One region of the Pseudomonas sp. NPDC090592 genome, then DNA from elsewhere that is predicted to be linked to it. Evidence: riboswitches for the same ligand, from Rfam matches in the RefSeq annotation. Region 1 holds a riboswitch; the other holds the start of a gene.

Region 1 (7,774 bases):
GCGCTGAATGATCGAGTTGTAGTCGTAGTTCTCGTACTCGACGCCGGTCAGCAAGGTATGGCTGAAACCGCCCGTATCGAAATGCCCGGTCAGGTTCAGTTGCCAGTCACGATCGGTCCATTCCAGCTTGCGGTAGTTGAAGTTGCGCTGCAGCGTGCGGCCATCTGCCGGTGCGCCGTTGGCTTCGACAGCGTTGCCCTTGAGCGAGCCATCGAGGAACTGGAACCCACCCGCCAGCGTCCAGCTGTCGTTCAGCAAATGCTCGAAACGCACCTGGGCCATGTTGTTGTCGTTGTGCAGCAGGTTGTCGCTGCCTTTTTCCCATATGTAGGTATCACGCGAAGCGCTGCCGGTCTGTGTTGCATAGCGGGTCAGGCCGCGGTCCAACGGGTGGTTGTTACGCATGAAGTCGCCTTCGAAGATGATCTTCGTGGCGTCATTGACCTGCCAGCTGATGACTGGCGCCACATCGTAGCGTTCGCTTTCAACGTCGTCACGGAAGCTTTCACCGCCTTCACCCAGCACATTCAGGCGATAGGCCAGCGAGCCGTCGCTGTTGAGTGGGCCAGTGGCGTCCAGCGTGGCGCGGTGCATGCCCTGGTCATCGAACTGGCTGCCCAGGGTGACCTTGGACTCTGGCAGGGGCTGCTTGCTGACCACGTTGAACGTACCACCGGGGTCGCCACGGCCGTACAGGCTGGTAGCCGGGCCACGGATCACTTCCAGGCGCTCGACGGTATTGGCGTCCGGGGCGTTGGGGTAGCCGCGGTTGATCGGGAAACCGTTGCGGTAGAACTCGCCCGTGGTGAACCCCCTTACGGTGAAGGTGGTCAGGCCCTGGCCGCCAAAGTTGTTGGCGCGGCCGACACCGCCGGCGTAGTCCAGGCCGTCCTGCAGGCGCGTGGCGCCAGTGTCTTGCAGCACATCCTTGGGCACTACGCTGACCGATTGCGGCGTTTCGTGCAGCGCCGTGTCGGTGCGGGTGGCACTGGCCGAGCGGGTGGCCTTGTAGCCCTGGACCGGGCCATCGGCGCGTTCACTGTCGGCGCTGCCGGTGATGCTGAGGGCCTGGAGTTCGATCTGCGCGGGTTCGCTGAGCGGTTCGGGCTCGGCAAAGGCCAGCGGGGAGACAGCATGAAGCACACAAAGCGAAACGAACGTGCGACGCATCGACGGTACGATCCTGAAGTAGGGCGCTGAAGGAGAGGGTAGGGAAGCGCCGCGAAATTACTACGAATCATTATCAAATGCATTCTTTTTAAGTGGCACTGGTGTACCAGATACCAAGCAGGCCGGTCAGTGCTGGTTTCTTCGCGGGCGCGCCCGCTCCCACAGGGATCCCCTTTTCCTGAACCTGTTAGGAAATCCTGTGGGAGCGGGCATGCCCGCGAAGGGGCCAGGCCAGGTTACAGACCCTCAGCGCACCGCCTTGATCGCCAGCACATTGCACAGCGGATGCTCCAGCACATGCGCCGTCGTTCCGCCAAGGTATGTCTGCATGGCGTCATGCCGGTGGCTGCCCATCACGATCACATCCGCGCGGCTGTGGCCGACAAACTGGGCGATTGCCCTGATCGCGGCGCCTTCAAGAAAGTGCCGGCGCTCCAACGGGATCTGGTGGTGGTCACCCAGGCGGTTGAATGCCGCCCGCTGCGCGGTTCGCACGCTGCCATCGAAACCCGGCATGGTCACCGTGCCGGCGCCGAAATCGGCGATGTGGGTCTTGGCTGCATCGCACACATGCAGCAAGTGCAGTTCGGCGTCGCATTGCAGGGCCAGCGCATGCGCTGCCTGTATGACCTGCTCATCCAGGTGCTCGCCGGCGCCGTGGCTGTTCAGGTCCACCGCTGCGGCAATCTGCCGGGGCAGGGGCAGGCGTATGTCGCTGAACAGGTGCACGGCAACCGGGCTGTCCTTGAGCAACTGCCAGTCCAGTGGCGTGACCATCAGGCGTTTGAGCACCGGTTCGTGTTGCACGTCCTTGACCAGCAGGTCGCAGCCTTGTCGTTCGACCCGTTCCAGGACGCTGCCCAGCGGGTCGCGGGTCAACAACAGTTCGGTGGACACATCAAGGCCCGCATTGCCCAGTTGTTCGGCCTCATCCGCCAGCCACTGGCGGTTGTCGCTGAGCAGCCGCTCACGCTCGCGGCCATCGCTCATCAAGCCAAAGGTGTCGACATCATCGACGAATACGTTGATATCCAGCAGTGCCCCGCTGGACTCCGCCAGCGCCGCTGCGCGTTGCAGCGCCGGCGTGTGGCGCATTTGCGGGCCGAGCATGACGAACAAGCGCTTGAACTGGCTCATCTCACACCTCCACGTGTGGCAGCCCCCCGGTTATTGGGTTCTGTACAGTCTAGACCCGTGTAGGGCCGGTAAACCGTTCACGCTTTTTTCACCTGACGCTGGTATCATCCCCCCACTCTTTGGGGAGTAGCCTGCCTTCGCGCCCTTGCGAAGGCGCACCGGTCAACATATTTGGCAACCTGCCATGGCCTGTGCATCCAGCCGGATTGGCGAGACCAACGACCTTTCTGTGGCCAAGCCGGGCCTGCAGAAGGCTGTCGTTGACTCGTAGCCCGGCGGAGCCTGATCGTTGAATCCCATTTCCCTCGTTTTCCTTGCCTTCGCCATGTCCACGGATGCCTTTGCGGCCGCCATCGGCAAAGGTTCCAGCCTGCACAAACCTCGCCTGGCCGAAGCCCTGCGCACCGGGCTGATATTTGGTGTGATCGAAGCCATTACCCCGGTCATTGGCTGGTTGCTGGGCCAGGCAGCCAGCCAGTATGTCGAACAGTGGGACCACTGGATTGCCTTCTTCCTGCTGGTGTTGCTGGGCGCGCACATGGTGCATGCCGGGCTCAAGCCCGATGAAGAAGAGGAACAGAAGCAAAGCCAGCACTCGTTCTGGATACTGGCGGTGACGGCAGTGGCCACCAGCATCGATGCCCTGGCGGTGGGCATTGGCCTGGCATTCGTCGATGTGAACATCTGGGTGGCGGCAGCGGCGATCGGCCTGGCGACCATGACCATGGTCACCATCGGCACCATGCTGGGCCGGGCCTTGGGCTCGGTGGTAGGCAAGCGCGCCGAGATCATTGGCGGCATCGTGCTGATGCTGGTGGGTGCGACCATCCTGTATGAGCACCTGACAGCGCTGTAAGCATTTTTGCAGTCTTATTCAAAGTCTGAAAGCTTGCACAATCTCTGTGGGAGCCCGGGGTTGACGCGATACCTGCGGGAGCGCCCGCATCGCATTCAATCGCTCTCGTTCCACCCCCCACCCAACGCCGCATACAGCTTCACCTCTGCTACCAACTGCGCCAGGCGGTCGTTGATCAGCCCCTGCTGGGCGCTGAACAACGAGCGCTGCGCATCGAGAAAGACGAGGCTGCTGTCCACGCCGATCCGGTAGCGGTGCTCGGCCAGGTCGTAGTAACGCTGGCTGGACGCCACCAGGTCGCGCTGCGCCTGCAACTGGCGCTGATAGGTCGCCCTAGCCGCCAACCCGTCGGCTACCTCCTGGAAAGCACCCTGGATGGCTTTCTGGTACTGCGCCACCTGTATGTCCTTTTGCAGGCGCGCGTAGTCCAGGCTCGCCCGCAAGCTGCCGGCGGTAAAGATCGGCAGGCTGATCTGCGGCTGGAACAGCCAGGTGCCAGAGCCGCCATCGAACAGGCCGTTGAGCTCGGGGCTGGTGCTGCCGGCATTGGCGGTCAGGCTGATGCTGGGGAAGAACGCTGCCCGCGCTGCGCCGATATTGGCATTGGCCGCGCGCAGTTGGTATTCGGCCTGGCGTATGTCGGGCCGGCGTTGCAGCAAGTCCGATGGCAACCCGGCCGGCAGCCCGGCAATCTGCTCGGTTGCCAGGGGCAGGGCGGCCAGGTCGGCGGCCACCGGGGCGCCCACCAACAGCGCCAGCTGGTTGAGGTCTTGCGCCACCAGGCGCTTGTAACGGGCCACTGCTGCCCGGGTACTGTCGACACTGGTACGCGCCTGGATCTGGTCCAGTGCCGACACCGTGCCGGCACGGCGCTGGTTGCTGGTCAGGCGCAGGCTGCGCTCGTCGGCCACCAGGGTTTCGTTGGCCAGGGTCAGTAGTTCCTGGTCGGCGCGCCAGGTCAGGTACACGCTGGCGACACTCGCCACCAGGCTCAGACGGGTACTGCGCCGTGCCTGGTCACTGGCCAGGTAGGTCAACAGCGCCTGGTCGCTGAGGCTGCGCACCCGGCCAAACAGGTCCAGTTCGTAGGCACTCACCCCCAGGGTCGCGGCATAGCTGGAACTGATCACCCCCTGGCCGGTGCCGGTCATGCCCCTTGGCAAGTACTGGCGCTGGCCCTGGCCATTGGCCGTTACCTTGGGCAGCAGGTCGGCACGCTGGATCCGGTACTGCGCCTGGTAGGCCGCGACGTTGAGCGCGGCCGTGCGCAAGTCGCGATTGTTGGCCAGGGCATTGTCGATCAGCTGGCGCAGTACCGGGTCGCGGAACACCTGCTGCCAGTCCTCGGCCGCCTGGGTGCGTGACACGTTGCCGGCGTAGGCTGCCCCCTGCGGAAAGTGTGCCGCCACGGACGGCTCAGGTCGCCGGTAATCAGGGGTAAGGGTACAGCCGCACAAAAGTACGGCGCACAAGGTCAGAACATGTCGGGGCATCGCAGGGTCTCGCAGTCAGGCACCGGCCATCCATTTCGCCAGGCCATGGCGGCCACTGACCCCCAGTTTGGCAGTGGCACGCTTGAGGTAGGTTTCCACCGAACTGTTCTTCACATTCAGCCGCTGGGCCATCTCTGGCACCGTACCGCCGGTCAGCAGGCCCAGGCACACCTCCTGTTCGCGGGTCGACAGGCGTACCGCTTCCTGCACCAGCCGCTCACCAAACGAATGGCGCAGCGAGCCTGCTTCAAGGTCGGCCAGGGGCGACCCGGCGCGACGCATGGCGCCCTGTTCAAGCAGCTGGCCGTGGTGCTCCACCAGCGGCAGCAGGGTGTCGGACAAGCTCTTGAGCTGCGACAGTTCACTCAGGGAGAAGGTGCGCTGGCTTGGCAAACGATGAAAACTGATCACCCAGCGTTTGCTGCCACTGCACGATACCAGGTGGCACTGGTGGGCATTCTGGCGCGGATGAAGGGCGCCCGGCGGTGCCTTGAGCTCGATCAGCAACGGGTCTTTCATCTGCATGATGCGTTGCAGCAACGGTTGGCGCACGTTGTCGATGGCAGCGTGAGCGGGTTGCAGCCCGGCACTGCCCAGTACCTCGATGTGGCTGACATTGGCCCGCTGCAGGTCGAGGGTCCATTCGCTGAGTTCGAGCCGTTGGACAGGCACTTGTGCTTCGACCAGGCGTAACATCTGGTCGGCAAAGCCTGCAGCGCCGGTGCTGGCGATCAGTTCCCCCAATTGCAGGTACAGCTGTGGGTCGGGGCGGTATTCGCGGCTGTCGGTCTGCATCATTTCCTTGTCTTCCTCGGTTCAGGGTATTGCGGCGGGTGATCTCGCTGTCGAGTGCTCCGTGTGGGTTGGCATTACGGGAGGGTGGGCGTATTCAAGCCCGCTACCGGGCGGGCGTCTGTAATGGAAAACCGGGACAGAAAATGCCACCGATCTGCCGCAGCCGGTGGCTGCCGGGCAGGGCAGTTTTTGCGCAGATTCGCACCAGGCCGGCTATTTGACGCCAGAAGCACGGCGAATCTCGCCTGTTCGCGGCGTATACCGTGTGCCGTAGGCCATCGTGGATGGCGCGGTGTGGCTAATTTCCTACACGTTTTTCAGCAGCCCGCCCTGCGGGGGGCGATTGTCCGGGATTAACGGGCCATACAGCTGCAGGCGGCGATGCTTGAATCCGCGGATGATCAACCAGAAGGACCTGCCGAATCATGCCCGCCGTCGAAACCTTTGCCCTGACTGTTGCCCAACGTGACATCTGGCTGGACCAGATCAGCCATGGCGACTCGCCGCTGTACAACATCGGCGCGTATGTGGAGTTGCAGGGCAGGGTGGATGCCGGGCAGTTGCAGCAGGCGCTGCAGCACCTGGTGGCCGAGCATGATGGCCTGCGCACGGTAGTGGTCACCGAAGGCGGCCTTGCCCGCCAGTATTTTGCCGAGCACATGGCCGTGCCACTGGCCCGGCACGACCTGCGCCAGGCAAGCGAGCCGTTTGCCGCTGCACTGGCCTTGCTGGAAGCACAAATGCGTACGCCCTACAGCCTGGATGCCAGCCCTTTATGGGGCGCAACGTTGATCCGCATTGCCGACCAGCGTTACCTGCTGGCGGTGCAGGCCCATCATCTGATTCTCGATGGCTGGGGGGTAGACCAGTGGTTCAAGCAGCTCGCCGACTGCTACCAGTTGTTGCAGCAAGGCCTGCCCTTGCCGCGCGGGGCAGCCTCCTACCAGGCCTTCATTGCAGACGATGCCCAGTATCAGGTGTCTACGCGGCATGCCCGCGACCGCGACTACTGGCTGGCCAGCTACCAGCAGTTGCCCGACGCCCTGCTGGCCCCGCGCGAGCGCACTGCGCCGGCGAATGGCTGGCCCAGTGGCGCACAGGTGCAAGCGTTCGACTGCCAGTTGCTGGCACGCATGCGCCGCTTTGCTGCCGGGCTGCAAGCGTCGCCACTGCATGTGCTGCTGGCTGCGTTGCATGTTTGCGTGACGCGCACCTGGCAACGTGACGAATGGGTGGTCGGGCTGCCCGTGCGCAACCGCGGCAACGCCCGCTTCAAGGCAACCCTGGGGCTGTTCACCCAGGTGAGTGCGCTGCGCATGGGCTTTGCCCGCGAATGCTCGTTCGCCGCGCTGGTGGAGGGCATTCGCGATGCGTTGAAACAGGATTATCGCCATCAGCGCTTTGCCCTCAGTGAACTCAACCGCAGCCTCGGCGTGCTGCGTGAAGAACGGCCGCAGCTGTTCGAACTGATGGTCTCGTTCGAAGAAGACAGCAACGCCTTGCAGATTGCTGACGCGCCTGGCCACACCGTGATGATCTGCAATGGCCACGAACCGACGCCGTTGAGTATCCACCTGCGCTGCAACAGCCACAGCGACGCGGCGACGCTGCATGTGGTGCACAACCGGGCCTGGTTTGCCGATGATGAAGCCCGGGCGCTGGCCGGGCGCCTGCTGCATGTGCTGGAGCAAGGGCTACAGCAGCCGCAGGCGTTGCCCGGCCAATTCGACCTGCTGACCGGCAGCGAGCATGCTGCACTTGAACAGTGGCATGCCACGCAAATGCCAGTGGCTGATGCGGGCCTGATTCAGCAGCGCATCCAGGCCCAGGCCAAGGCGCGGCCGGCGGCAGTGGCTGCGCTGCACAACGGCCAGGCGCTGACCTATGGCGAACTTGAGCGGCGTGCCGAACTGCTGGCGCAACACCTGGCAGGCCTGGGTGTGCGGCCTGAACGCCGGGTGGCGCTGATCGCCCAGCGCGGGCTGGACACGTTGGTGGGGCTGTTGGCCGTACTCAAGGCTGGCGCCGCCTATGTGCCGATTGACCCGGCTCATCCGCGCGAGCGGTTGGCTTATCTGCTGGAAGACAGCGCGCCTGACGTGCTGCTGACCCTTTCCCGGCTGACCGAGCGCTTGCCGGCCCACGGCCTGAGGCAGGTCGAGCTGGATCGTTTCGACTGGGCCGCCACGCCAGCCGCGGCGTTCCGGTTTGCACCGCAATCGCCAAGCGACCTTGCCTATGTCATCTACACCTCCGGTTCCACCGGCTTGCCCAAAGGCGTGATGGTCGAGCAGCACATGCTGGCCAACCTGGTTGACTGGCA
Region 2 (7,774 bases), on a different contig from region 1:
ATGTGACGGCTAAATCAGCCGAAGGAATGATTTGCCTGGCGAAGGTATGAGCGGCGGGCGTTGACGGGCGGTAACCACGGGCTAGACACTGCGCTGAAAGCTTCAGTACCTGTGCTGGAGCAAAGGGTCCTTTCGCGGGCACGCCCGCGAATGGCCCAAAACACCATTATCCCGCCCTGCCACCGGAGAACCTCATGCCCAGCCCGCGTCGCGCCGTGTTTCTCGATCACCAGTCCCTGGACCTTGGCGACCTCGACCTTTCGCCCCTCAAGCAGCAATTCGATGAATTCGAGCTGTTCGCCGCCACCGGTCCCGGCCAGGTCGCAGAACGCCTGCAAGGCGCGGTCGCGGTGATCAGCAACAAGGTCATGCTTGACGCCGCAACCCTGGCGGCCAACCCGCAACTCAAGCTGATCCTGGTAGCTGCCACCGGTACCAACAACGTCGACCTGGCGGCGGCGCGCGCCCAAGGCATCACCGTCTGCAACTGCCAGGGCTACGGCACGCCGTCCGTCGCGCAGCACACCCTCGCCCTGTTGCTGGCCCTGGCAACCCGCCTGTGCGACTACAACCAGGCAGTGGCCGACGGCCAGTGGGCGAAGGCCAGCCAGTTCTGCCTGCTGGACTTCCCCATCGTCGAGCTGGAAGGCAAAACCCTCGGCCTGCTTGGCCACGGCGAACTGGGTGGCGCTGTAGCAAGGCTGGCCGAGGCCTTTGGCATGCGTGTGCTGAGCGGGCAGATCCCTGGGCGCCCGGAACGTGACGACCGCCTGCCGCTGGACGAGCTATTGCCACAAGTCGACGCCTTGACCCTGCATTGCCCGCTGAACGAGCACACCCGGCACATGCTCGGTGCCCGCGAACTGGCCCTGCTCAAGCCCGATGCGCTGGTGGTCAATACCGCTCGCGGTGGCCTGATCGACGAACAGGCGCTGGCCGACGCGCTGCGCAGTGGCCACCTGGGCGGCGCGGCCACCGACGTGCTGAGCGTGGAACCGCCGGTCAACGGCAACCCGCTGCTCGAGCCCGGCATCCCGCGCCTGGTCATCACCCCACACAGCGCCTGGGGTGCGGTGGAGTCGCGCCAGCGTATCGTCGGCCAGCTCAGCGAGAACGCCCAAGCCTTCTTTGCCGGGCAGCCACGCCGCGTAGTCAGCTGAGCCCGTCGCCCGCCTCTGCTACACTGCGCCACTTTTTCCAGGAGGCGTCGTCCATGGACCCGCGCAGTGAAGTGTTGCTCCGCCAGGCAGAGCTGTTCCAGGGGCCGCTGCTGATCGCTGGTGCCCCCGCCGATGGCCTGCTCACGCAATTGCCGCAGGCCCAGGCCTGGACTTGGCATGCAGGCGATCAGGCCATGCTCGACAGCCGCTTTGCCGGGCGCAGTCATTATGGGGTCGAGCCGCCTGCAGCGGCCTTCGACAGCGCTGTGCTGTTCCTGCCCAAGTCTCGCGAACTGGCGGCCTACCTGCTCAATGCCCTGGCATCGCGCCTGGCCGGCCGCGAGCTGTACCTGGTCGGCGAAAAGCGCGGCGGCATCGAAGGGGCGGCCAAACAGCTGCAAGCCTTTGGCAAACCGCGCAAGCTCGACAGCGCCCGGCACTGCCAGCTGTGGCAAGTGACCATCGAGCAGGCGCCTGAAGCCAAGCCGCTGCAAAGCCTGGCCGAGCGCTTCGAGCTAGCCCTGGAAGACGGCCCGTTGCAGGTGGTCAGCCTGCCCGGCGTATTCAGCCATGGGCGGCTGGACCGAGGTACCGCCCTGCTGCTCAAGCACCTCGACGGCCTGCCGAGCGGGCATGTGCTGGACTTTGGCTGTGGCGCCGGGATTTTGGGCGCCACGGTCAAGCGCCGTTACCCGCAAAGCCGGGTAACCCTGCTGGACGTGGACGCCTTCGCCGTGGCGGCCAGCCGCCTGACCCTGGCCGCCAACGGCCTGGAAGGCGATGTGATCAGCGGTGATGGTATCGACGCAGCACCCACCGAGCTGAGCCTGATCCTGAGCAACCCGCCGTTCCACACCGGGGTGCACACCAACTACCAGGCCTCGGAAAACTTGCTGAAAAAATCCGCCGTTCATCTGCGAAAAGGTGGCGAAATGCGCCTGGTTGCCAACAGCTTCCTGCGCTATCAACCGCTTATCGAAGGGGCGCTGGGCAACTGCCAGGTACGCGACGAGGCTGACGGTTTTCGGATTTACCAGGCAACACGCGGTTAAAAACACCGCTTGCCGAAAATGTTTTGCCTAGGCAGAATCCGCACCGTCCTAGGGGAGTAGTCTCCCGCGAGCGCACTGCTCGCCCGGTACGCGTCAACATACTTGGTCCACAGACCATGGCGCGTGCGACCCACCATGCCAGCCTGCATGGAGAGATCCGCGTAGACGGATCCAGGGTTTGACAAGACCTATGACACGCACACCTTACCCGGGGCGGGGAGGCTGTACGTGTCATAGCCGTGTCGACCCGCCCCCGTAGGAATCCTGATGCTGGAATCTCTGTTGGTCCCCACCGCTATCGTTGCGCTCGCCGAAATCGGCGACAAGACGCAACTGCTCGCGCTCATTCTCGCTGCCCGCTTCCGCAAGCCCTGGCCGATCATTGCCGGCATCGTCGCCGCTACCCTGGCCAACCATGCTGCGGCCGGTGCCGTGGGCGCGTGGTTTGGCAGTTTTTTCAGCGATTCGGCACTGCACTGGATCCTGGCGGCGAGCTTTACCGCCACTGCGCTGTGGACCCTGGTCCCGGACAAGATGGATGACGACGAGAACCCGGCACGCCGTTTCGGGCCGTTCCTGACCACGCTGATCGCGTTCTTCCTGGCCGAAATCGGTGACAAGACCCAGGTCGCCACGGTCATGCTGGCTGCGCAGTATCCGCACCTGATCATGGTCATTATCGGCACTACCCTGGGAATGCTGATTGCCAACGTGCCAGTGGTGCTGGCGGGTAACTTCGCGGCCGACAAACTGCCGCTGACGCTGATCCGTCGCCTGGCGGCCACGGCGTTCTTCGTGCTGGCGATCGTGGCCGTCTATTCGGCGATGAAGGCCAGTGGCTGGGTGGGCTGAAAGCTGCAAGCTGCAAGCTGCAAGCAAAGCCGATACTGCCTTGACTTGTAGCTTGCAGCTTGAAACTTGTAGCTGCTCTTACTGCTTGGCCGCAGCCTGGTACAGCGGCATCACCTTCGGAATTGCCGCCTGCAACGAAGCAATGCGGCTTTCAGAAGCCGGGTGAGTACTCATGAACTCTGGCGGCGCACCTTCGGAAGCCTTGCTCATCTTGTTCCACAAGGTGATCGCGGCATTCGGGTCATAACCCGCACGTGCCGACAGCTCCAGGCCGATCAGGTCGGCTTCGTTCTCATTGGCCCGGCTGTTGGGCAGGGTCATGGAGTAGTTCACCACGGCATCGGCCACTGCCATGCTGCTCTCGCCCAAGCCCAACAGGGCACCTGCACCCTGGCGGGCCATTTGTACGCCATAGGCCTTGGACATCGCTTCACGGCTGTGCTCGCGCAGGGCGTGAGCAATCTCGTGGCCCACCACCGCCGCAATTTCAGCATCGGTGAGCTTGAGCTGATCGATCAGCCCGGTGTACACGATGATCTTGCCGCCCGGGCCGCAATTGGCGTTCAGTTCATCGCTCTTGATCACGTTGACTTCCCAGTTCCATTGCGCGGCATCCGGGCGGAACTTGGGTGCCTGGGCGATCAGGCGGTTGGCAATGACCTGCACCCGCTTGGCATCGGCGCTGGACTTGTCGAGCACGCCTTTGCTCGAGGCCTCACCCAGGGTCTGCTGGTACGACTGCGCGTACATCTGGTTGACCTCATCGGTCGAGAGCATGCTGAACATGTACTGCTGGCGCTGCACGCCGACAGCACCGCCACTGGTGGTGTTCACCGCCTGGCAGCCGGCCAGCAGGATGCCAGCACTCAACAGGCTGACGACAAAAGACTTACGCATGAAAACACTCCCTTTTTACATGCGCCGTATCCTAGGCCGAGTCGCCCCCACCCCGCCATAGCCAAAGGAAAGTTTCTTTACAGTCCTGCTAACGCAAACACGCTCATGAAAGGCTTCGCAAGGCGGATTGCGACCGGCAGCCTCTGAAACTCCAGACGATCAGTGATCATCTGTGAGTTCCGTGCAGTGGCAGGATTGCAATGTATCGTCATCCAAGACCGGCGAGACATGGTTAGACTCACCTAGAGCCTCCCCCGTATCCGGGTCGTAAGACTTGACCACACACTTCCCATTCACCGTTCTATTGGTGACTACGACGAACTCTCCCGCGCGTCGGGCATAGGTAATTCCCCCTTCTGGGTCGAACCAGCCTTGCTTGGGATCATTGGTAGTTTTCAGCCGGCTGCGCGGACGGGCAGTTCCTATAATCACGAAGCTGCCGGAATGTGTGGCGGCAATGTCGATCTGTGTTTCGGCTTTTATGTGAAGGGTCGAGGGATCAGGGGTTGGTTGGGGCAGCCTCAGGTCTCGGATGGCTGTAAGCGTGCGCTCTGTGGGATGCAAACCCCAGCGGGTGAAGAAGGTTGTCAGATCGTGCCGCGCAGCCAGTGAGCTGGTAACCATGAAGTAATGACGGTATTGAGCATCGCCTTGTCCGGTGTCGCTGATTCCATTTGTCCGCGCCTCATGATGAAGCCGGTGAAAGAATTCATCGCCATAGGCTACTCGCAGTTGCTCCCACATGATAAGCCGGACAAAATCTCCAAGATCTTCAAACTTTTTGTTCGGATCCGGATTATCAAGGAACGCATGGGCTTGTAGATTGTAGGGCGCCACCCTCGAATATTGCTTCAACGCACGCTGCGCCGCGAGCGAGAAGATATTGACCGAATTTTCGGTCAGGGCCTTTGCACTCCATGCAATTTGCTGCTGCATGTGACCGAATTCATGCCAAACACCCCAGTCTCCGCGCACACCTGCAGCGGTCAACAATGAGCGGCCATACTGTGGCAGGCTGATTCGGTAGTTAGCGGCATCGGGGATGCCTTGTTCTTTTTCTGAAACAAGAATCCGTAGCGGGCTGGGCAGAATCTGCCCCGAACCCGTTCCAATCGCGGCCATTTCATCTTCGACACGGAGAATATTTTCATATTCATCCAATACTTCCGAAGGATTATGTGTAACAAATTCCACTGCGGTAGAGCGCCAAGCCGTTATCACGACCTTATCGTTAACAAACTGCACGGGTGATCGTTCACCTAGGTCCTCAAAGAAAAACAGTATCAAGGGCCACAGCAGCGGGGATGTTTTACCCTGTACAAATACTGGAATTTTCTTCGCGCGATCAAGACGAGTGGGCACGAATTGTGCGACCTTTGATCTTGCACTCGGCTCATCTGAGACAACGCGCAGCCATAGCAGCCCGCCCTGCAGATCTGTAACGGTTCCGCTCGTCGAAGTCACATCGTAGATGCGAAGATCTTCCTCTTCAGACCCGCTCACATTGAACCCGGGAGTGCCAACCCATACTTGTACTTCAACTTCGGACGTTCTGGGTAACACGAGATCAAATTCGACGGTACCATTCGGCTCGATAAATATCCCTGTCGGCTGGAAGTCCGCGTATTTCCTCCATCGTCCATACCGCCTGCGGTCGGCATCCGCACTGGGCATAATTGGAAATTCCATTGACTCAGATAAATCCGTTATCCGCGCACGCACTTCGTCCAATAAGGCATTGAGCTCCATGGTAAATTCCTTGCAAATAGTCCGCTATATAGAACGCCACGCCTCATGAACCAAGCGCTTTGTTTTCAGGTATACGACTTACTCTACGAGCACTTTTCGATAGCGGAAACTAGCAAAAATGACAGGTACTGCTTCAGCATTTAACCAGACGCATATCACGCCGGGGTCAGGCACTCTGGCGCGTTCAGTTTCGGGTCATTGACAAAGTTCGCCAGGGCCCGCTCGCGCAGCGTCGCCGGCGGGCTGGCGAGCAACTCAAGCAAGCGCGGCAACGGTGTGTGCGGGTCCAGCCAGGCGGCTTGGCCGGCCTCGTCGAGAAGCAGCGGTCGGCGCTGGTTCATCGCGGCCTGGGTCACCACTGCACAACTCAGCCACACTTGGTCCTGCACCGGGTAGGCCTCCCACACAGCGGCAAAATACAGCGAGGCACCCTGCCCTGGCGTCAGCCAGTAAGGCCGTTTACGCACCGAACCGCGCCACTCGTAGAAACCATTGGCCGGCATCAGGCAACGGCGCAGGCGAAATGCTTCGCGGAACATCGGCTGCTCGGCCAAGGTCTCCGCCCGTGCATGGGCGGGGGTGCGCGAAAGGTCGGTGAGCCAGGCGGGGGTAAGCCCCCAGCGCGCCTGGGCCAGTTGCTGCTGGCCGTCGAGCTGGCGCTGGATCAGCACCGTGGCACCTGGCGCGATGTTCCATTGGGCCGGCTGGCCGTCGGGGAAACCAGGCAGGCTGGCAAGCGCCTGGGGCCAGCGAAACAGGGCGTAACGTCCACACATGGGCGAATTCAGAACCTAGCAGATCAAGGTACCGGGGAAACTCTCCGGTTCGTCGCCAACCAGTGGCTGGGCATCATTGTACGCATCGATCAGCTGCCGTGCGTATTCGGCCTGCTCATCTGCCACTGCAAGCCCGAGCAGGCCGTGCAGGGGCAGTTCACCTACACCGCCCATCAGGTCACGGCCCACCAGCTGAACGCTGATGCCTTCACTGGCCAGCATGCCAAGCAGCATTTCGGCTTCCAGCAGGTTTTCTGGTTCGTAGATCCGCCGCATCAGTCATTCTCACCGAACACATCCAGCATCCATTCCTCGCCATGAACCTGCAGCACGAAGCGGATAGGCTTGCAGCACACCTGGCAGTCCTCGATGTACTCCTGATCGCCACCGGACAGGTCCACCGTGGTTTCGACTTCTTCGCCACAATAAGGGCAATCGTAGATCGCAGTTTCCAGCATCGCGGCCTCCGGGGTGACTTATGCGTATAATTGCCGGTCTGTTTACAGGGCCTGTGGGTGTCCGAGCCGTATTTTCGGAGCCCGCCCTACCTTATTACCCTAGCCGTTTCCAACAAGAGAGCATGATGGGCGAATTCGATGCCATCCGACCGTACGACGACGCTGAGGTCCCTGCCGTTCTGGCACGCCTGCTCAGCGACCCGGCATTCCTCGATATCCTCACCCACTTCCGCTTCCCGCGGGCGGCCGGCGCTCTCGGCTGGTTGCTCAAGCCGCTGATTGCCCGCCGCTTGCGCAAAGAGTTCGCCGGCGTCACCTGTGTCTCGACCTTGCAGGACAAAGTCGAGTACTACGTCGACCAGACCATCGACCGCGCCACCGACGGCGTTACCTATTCGGGCGTGGAGCAGCTCAAGGCCGGCACCGCCTACCTGTTTTTGGCCAACCACCGTGACATCGTCATGGACCCGGCCTTTGTCAACTACGCGGTGTACCACGCCGGCTTGCCCACGCCGCGTATCGCCATTGGTGACAACCTGCTGCAAAAGCCCTTTGTCAGCGACATGATGCGCCTGAACAAGAGCTTCATCGTGCACCGTTCGATCAGTGGGCGCCGTGAGAAGCTGGCCGCCTACCAGTTGCTTTCGGCCTACATCAGCCACTCGATCCGCAACGACGCCACCTCGATCTGGATCGCCCAGGCCGAAGGCCGCGCCAAGGACGGTGATGACCGTACCGATTCGGCGATCCTCAAGATGTTCCACATGAGCCGCAAGGACGAGCCTTTCGGCGCAGTGATCCAGAGCCTGAACCTTACACCGGTGTCGATC

The links. A riboswitch is a leader RNA that binds a small molecule or an ion and turns the genes downstream of it on or off. The one in region 1 is predicted to bind manganese.
Region 2: another riboswitch for manganese. It lies ahead of ACIQUI_RS11270 (TMEM165/GDT1 family protein); the one in region 1 lies ahead of mntP (manganese efflux pump MntP).

What each region holds. Positions count from the first base shown of each region.
Region 1 is NZ_JBIVXJ010000055.1:4,589-12,362, reverse strand. Features, by position in the region: partial or broken gene ACIQUI_RS28085 (TonB-dependent siderophore receptor) at 1-1,170, opposite strand, end outside; gene ACIQUI_RS28080 (universal stress protein) at 1,417-2,307, opposite strand; yybP-ykoY riboswitch at 2,417-2,594, shown strand; gene mntP (manganese efflux pump MntP) at 2,597-3,163, shown strand; gene ACIQUI_RS28070 (efflux transporter outer membrane subunit) at 3,259-4,656, opposite strand; gene ACIQUI_RS28065 (helix-turn-helix transcriptional regulator) at 4,672-5,454, opposite strand; gene ACIQUI_RS28060 (amino acid adenylation domain-containing protein) at 5,877-7,774, shown strand, end outside.
Region 2 is NZ_JBIVXJ010000010.1:92,507-100,280, forward strand. Features, by position in the region: gene ACIQUI_RS11260 (2-hydroxyacid dehydrogenase) at 195-1,160, shown strand; gene ACIQUI_RS11265 (methyltransferase) at 1,214-2,212, shown strand; yybP-ykoY riboswitch at 2,252-2,391, shown strand; gene ACIQUI_RS11270 (TMEM165/GDT1 family protein) at 2,480-3,064, shown strand; gene ACIQUI_RS11275 (M48 family metallopeptidase) at 3,143-3,961, opposite strand; gene ACIQUI_RS11280 (M60 family metallopeptidase) at 4,121-5,710, opposite strand; gene ACIQUI_RS11285 (SOS response-associated peptidase) at 5,866-6,486, opposite strand; gene ACIQUI_RS11290 (putative signal transducing protein) at 6,502-6,762, opposite strand; gene ACIQUI_RS11295 (CPXCG motif-containing cysteine-rich protein) at 6,762-6,944, opposite strand; gene ACIQUI_RS11300 (1-acyl-sn-glycerol-3-phosphate acyltransferase) at 7,070-7,774, shown strand, end outside.